Regions from separate parts of the Blautia sp. Sow4_E7 genome, predicted to be linked through region 2. Evidence: riboswitches for the same ligand, from Rfam matches in the RefSeq annotation. Region 2 holds a riboswitch; the other holds the start of a gene.
What was found. Region 2 has a riboswitch for cobalamin ahead of ACTQ50_RS01760 (hypothetical protein). Riboswitches for the same ligand answer to the same signal wherever they lie in the genome.
Positions count from the first base shown of each region.

Region 1: another riboswitch for cobalamin. It lies ahead of ACTQ50_RS10670 (sirohydrochlorin cobaltochelatase); the one in region 2 lies ahead of ACTQ50_RS01760 (hypothetical protein).

Region 1 is NZ_JBQKLL010000016.1:13,366-16,522, reverse strand. It holds gene ACTQ50_RS10670 (sirohydrochlorin cobaltochelatase) at 1-1,228, opposite strand, end outside; cobalamin riboswitch at 1,455-1,630, opposite strand; gene ACTQ50_RS10665 (Ig-like domain-containing protein) at 1,929-3,157, opposite strand, start outside.
Region 2 is NZ_JBQKLL010000002.1:41,651-44,807, reverse strand. It holds gene ACTQ50_RS01765 (VanW family protein) at 1-1,085, shown strand, start outside; cobalamin riboswitch at 1,140-1,331, shown strand; gene ACTQ50_RS01760 (hypothetical protein) at 1,541-3,157, shown strand, end outside.

The DNA.
Region 1 (3,157 bases), on a different contig from region 2:
CTGCCTGAGTATGAGCTACATAAAGCTGCTCTACAGCATCAATTCTTCCAAGACCTTCGATCTGGCAATCGATCTCATCAAAATCTCCAGAAGCCTCGAACATGCTCTTCCAGGAATCGTCATCATCACCAGCCATATCGTTGTTTGCGTGGTCACCAGCAACAACCATAAGTGGACGAAGGATTACTTTCTTGAAGCCAGCATCTTTAACTTTGTCAATTACTACGTCACAAGCGGTATCCTCTGGCTCACCCTCTACAGTACCGATGAATGCGTTTGTGAATCCAAGGTTCTCCATCTGTGTCTGCATCTGGTCATATGTAACGTTTGCTGTATGGGAAGTACCATGTCCCATGAATACGAATGCTGTTCCATCTTCTGCAGCAGCTTCCATGGTGTCATATCCAGCCTCTTTTACAGCCTCATCTGTAATTGCCTGTGCAACAGCAGCTTTGTCGTCGTTGATAACAGTAGCGTCATCTCCAACCTCACCAAGCATTGGCTCAGCGATTGCTACAGACTCAAATTTATCTTTGTACGCATCAATAGCTTCTACCATCTCATCATACTCAGCACCATGCATAAGGTGTGTAGGCTGAACAACCAGATTCTTAACACCGTTCTCTACAGCACGTTCAAGAGCCTGCTGCATGTTGTCAATGTGCTCATCGTCCCTTGCCTGTACATGATTGATGATGATCTGAGCGGTAAATGCTCTTCTTACAGACCAATCCGGGAATGCTTCTGCAAGAGCATCCTCAATTCCTTTGATATCCTCAGCACGGCTGTCATTAAAGGATGTACCAAAGCTTACAACCAGAAGCTCATTGTCACCGATCTCATCCTGGTTACGTGGATCATCCTTGGAAGCATCACCTGTGTCACGTCCGAAATACTCTGGGCTTGCTTCTTCTCCCTCTACCAGCTCTTTCTGAGCATCTGTAAGGGCATCCCATGCTTCTTTTGCTTCTTTGCACTGTGCGTCTGTATCATCTGTTCTCTCCTGAACATAGATTGCGTCAATAAGTGCTGCTACTTTATCAGCAGCTTCCTGATCTGCATCCGCTGTGTCATCTGCTGCTTCTGCATCATCGGCTGCTTCTGCATCGTCTGCTGTCTCCTCTGTAGCTTCCTCTGTCTCTGCAAATGCAACAGATCCAGTTGCTACTGTCATGCTTGCTGCCATAGAAGCTGCAAGAAGGATTGCTAATAAAGAGTTTCTTTTCATTTCTTTTTCCTCTTTTTTTCTTGTATTTCCGGATAGAATCACGTATAAAGAATCCCGCGGCAATCGCCAAGGTCTCATGCAAGCATAGTCTCTGGCTCATACCGCGTAAAAAACAGCCGCATTTTCTGCGACTGTAACCATCCCCATATACACACGTTTCTTCCAAAAAACATTTAGAAAATATTCATGTATCGTTATGAGAATACAGGTTCTGTGTACCGCAGACCTAAGATTCCACGCCAAGGCAGTTCTCCTGACTTCGGTCAACGCCGCTTCCCCTTCCCGGTTTCCCAGTGGGCTCTGAAGCAGCTCCCTTACACAGTGACGGCATCGTTCCGGATTCTCACCGGATTCTCTTTTATGCACCATGTTCATGATGCAACCCTTGCGTTATAACCATTATACATATTCGACTCGGATGATTAGAAATTACCATATTTTCATGTATTTTTTATGAACAAAATATGTATTTTTTGTAAATCAGCCTGGATTTATACATTTTCTTTAAATCTTCTCAGCCATATTTTTCCGCTCCTCCACAGTCCACTCTTCTATACAGATTTCCAGCAGATTTTCTAACATGCAGGCATGACGAATTCGTGGCTGCCGTCCAGAACTTTCATAGAAAAAAATGGTCCACAGACTATGCCATGGACCATTTTAAAGCAATTCAGATATTATCGCATTTAAACATTTTTACTTATTTTACTTTGATCTTGATCGTTGCCTTCTTATTGGTTCCGTCAAGAGATCTGACTGTAATTGTTACAGTACCTTTCTTTTTCCCTTTCACAACACCCTTGGAAGATACCGTTGCTACCTTGGTATTGCTGGAGCTCCATACCACGCTCTTGTTTGCCTTACTGGATGCTGTAACGTTTGCTTTCAGCTTCAGGGTCTTTCCTTTTTTGACTGTTTTCTTTCCGGAAATGGTGATTTTCTTCACATAGCCCTTCATGCAGGTAAGCTTAATGGAACCGTATACCTTGCTGCCGTCTTTTGCAGTTGCGGTAATTACAACGCTCTTTCCACCAGCATTTTTCTTCATAGTTACAACGCCTTTTGCATTGACAGTTGCTACCTTGGTATTGCTGGATTTCCAGGTTACCGCGCTGTTGTCTGCATTAGAAGGAGCTGTTTTCACCTGAAGCTGTACTTTCTTGCCTGCTGCTACCTTTACGGAATTTTTCGCACTTACAGTTACCTTGGCAACAAGGATTGGAAGTGCCGGTGTGGTTTTCTGGGCTGTCAGGATCTCACCGCATACGGAGCATTTCTTTCCTTCTGTAAGTCCGGTATGTCCCTGTGTTGCTGCCACAGCCGGGATCACAACCTCTTTATGTCCGCTTGCCTTTACAAGCTTGCGGGCTTTCAGGATGATACCGCATACAGAGCATTTCTTACCTTCACTCCATCCATCCTTGGTACAGGTAGCTTTCACAGCCGGAAGAACTACTTCTTTATGTCCAAGTGCCGGACCTTCCACCTGAGCTTTCAGGATCTCACCGCATACAGAGCATTTAAGGCCCTCTGTAAGACTGGTTCTTGTACAGGTTGCAGTTCTTGCCGGAAGGGTTTCATAAGTATGAACTGTGATCTGGCACTCTGCTGTAAACTCTCCAACCTGTGCTGTGATCACTGCTTTTCCTTCTCCTACTGCTTTTACTGTACCATCTGTTACAGTCGCAACCTTTTCATCACTGGAAGTCCATGTGATCTTTTTACCTGTGCTGTAATCAGCAGCTGCAGTAGCTGTGATCGCTTTCTCAGAACCTACATTCAGCATTTCCTCAGTTGTATCAAGGGTAATACCTTTCGTCACTTTATCAGTAGTAAATGTAAGAGCTTTTGAAAGCCATCTTGTACCTGTACCACTATTTGCAACAAATTCTACCTTTGTATTTAATGCCGGAATTGGCATTGTAAAAC
Region 2 (3,157 bases):
AGCTTATGAACAATAAGACAAAGGAAGAGGTCACTCTTATGCCGGAAGCCAGAAACAAGGACGAACTGGATACTGTTCTGGATGAGGCCGGGATCTTAAATGGCTCCACCACCGTACAGACTTCCTGTGAACTCACAGACACAGATTTAGTGATCACCAAAGGCAAAACCGGGATCGGACCTGATATGGATGCCTTGAAGGAGGAAATTCTGAGGGCGATTTCCATTGAGGATTATGAGGCAGTTATTGAGTGCCCGACGAAGGAAACTCCGCCGGACGAACTGGATATGGAAGCTTATTATGAAGAGGTACATACAGAGGCACAGGATGCTTCTTTAGGGGAAAATAATGAGATCATTCCAGCTGTTACGGGCATTTCCTTCAATGTAAAATCTGCTGAAAAGAAACTGAAAAAAGCAAAAGAAGGAGAAACTGTCACAATTCCGCTGGAAATCACTTTACCAGATGTGTCCACAGAAGAAATTGAAGCCCTTCCTTACCTGAACCTGCTTGGTACTTATACCACATACGGCGGAGGAACGGATAACCGTGTAGCCAATCTGAAGCTGGCTGTGGAAGCCTGTGACGGGGTAGAGCTTCAGCCTGGACAGATTTTTTCCTATAACGATACCCTTGGACCACGAACAGAGGAAAGAGGCTACCGGGAAGCTACGGTAATTGTCGGCGGCGAACACGCCCAGGATATTGGAGGCGGAATCTGCCAGATTTCTACCACTTTGTATATGGCATGTCTCCAGTCAGATCTGGCCATTGTGGAGCGTCATAATCACGCAGCGCGGATCGATTACGTGGAGGACGGACTGGATGCAGCAGTAGTATGGGGCGGACAGGATTTCCGTTTCCAGAATAACAGTGCATATCCGGTTAAGATCACCGCTTCCTACGATGAGAAAGAAGAAGCAGTGACAGTATCCATCTACGGTACGAAAACAGATAACAACCGGGTGGAGATCACTACCGAACATTCAGATGCCAATACTTGCCGGACCTATCGCAGCGTCTATGATGAGGAAGGTACCCTTCTTCGCAAGGAAGAAGTTGGCTACAGCCAATATAAACAATAATTTGCCAGGTCAATCTATTGATTTCGACAAAGCAGTCTGCTATAATGAAATGAATTGAATAAATCCGTTTTCAGTGCCTTTGCAGGAATAGACTGCAGGCTAAGAGGGAATCAGGTGAAAGTCCTGAGCGATCCGGTCACTGTAAACAGGGAATGGAATCTGTTCGTGCCATTGGTATTTTACTGAGAAGGTTAGATTCCGTAATGATCTGTAAGCCAGGAAACCTGCTGAATCCGTTAATGAAAGCTTCCGAAGAAAGCACTTCATTCTCATGATATATCTGACTGCAGAATATTTAAATTTTAGTGCCTGCTTCTTTGTTTGGAGCAGGCATTTTTGTGTAATAAAATATTCCGTTGGAATTTTCTGATGTATACAGATGAGCTTCTTTACAAGAAACTGCCTGGATTTATTCAGAACCATATAAATGAACTATAAAGAATCGAGGGAGAAAAATGAAAAGAAATTCAAAACGCTTTCTGGCACTGTTTCTTTCTGTAGCAATGACGATCACTTCGGCTGTGCTCACACAGGCAGAGGGAGAGGATGTAAATGTGCTGGTTACAGCTACCCCTACACCAGCTGCAGAGGAAAAAGCTGCGGACATGGATGATCAGAAAACTGCTTCTGAAGATACTTCTAATACAGCCTCTTCAGAGGAAGCACCGGCTACGGAAGAGCCGGCAAAGGAAATCCCTTCCGAAACACCAGCTCCGGAGCAGACTCCTGCAGCAGAAGCGGATCCGGAACCAGAGCAGACACCGGAAGCAACTGTAACTCCGGCAGAAGAGAAAAAGGAAGAGGCAAAGGATACCAAAACTTCCGAAAAATCCGATTCCAAAGAAGAAACCGGAAAGACAGATGACACAACAAAAGCAGATGTAAAACCAGACGGATCGGACATCACAATTGATAAGCCAGATGATTCCGGCGCCCTTGGTATGTTTAAGATTGCAAGCTCTTCTGCAAGACACGAGGGAGACAAAACAATTGTTACTATCGTAACCGCTACAGACAAATACGATGCCATCTATCTCGGAAGCGTGGAAGATGCAAAAAGTGATCCAGAAAATGTATGTGTAGGAACTCCTACAGGAGAGGGCTATACCTTTGAATTTGCAGTTCCTTCCACAGAAGAAGACCAGAAATATCAGGTAGCCATCCGTAAAAAAGAGGGCGGCGTATGGTATCAGTATTCCAAAGGCGGAGAATTTACCATTACAATTCCAGGTAATAAGGCACCCACACCAACGGTTACACCAGTTCCAAGCGAGACCCCAGCTCCGGCACCAACCACTACCCCAACCCCTGCTGTTAAACCAGCCGGTAACGTATGCGACAGCGGAATTTATAACGTAACTGTAAATTCCAGCGCAACCATGTTCCGTGTAGTAAACTGTGTGCTTACTTCCAAGAATGGCAAAATGACTGCTGTCCTTACTTTAAGCGGTACAGGATACGATTATCTCTTTCTTGGAACAAAGGAAGAAGCTGCCGCAGCAGATTCCTCGAAATGGGTTCCATATGTGGTAAATGCTGACGGTAAGTATACCTATGAGATTCCGGTAGAGTCTCTTGATGATGGAATTGCAGTCGCTGCTTTTTCCCATAAAAATCAGATCTGGTATGACAGGATCCTTACCTTCCAGTCAGAAACCCTGAACAAAATCGGTGATGTGCAGGATGACCCGGAAACACCAGATGATAACACGGATACTCCGGCTACAGTTACCCCAACACCTACAGCAGCCCCAACCCCAAGCAGTACCCCAACCCGAACACCGACTCCGAAACCAGATAAAAAACCGGAAAAAGAGTCTAAATATGAATCTGACTTAAGCGGCGGAACAGCAGCGGTAAACAGTTCCACTACTCTGGCAGACGGAACCTATACTCCGGACAGCTTCTCCTGGTCTGGCGGAACTGGAAAAGTAAGCATTTCCTGCAGCAAGATCACCGTAACCGGCGGACAGGCTTATGCGACGATCGTATTCAGCAGTGAATACTATGGATATGTAAAAGCAAACGGAAATAAATACTGCGGAGCATGCGGCGGCGGAACATCCACCTTC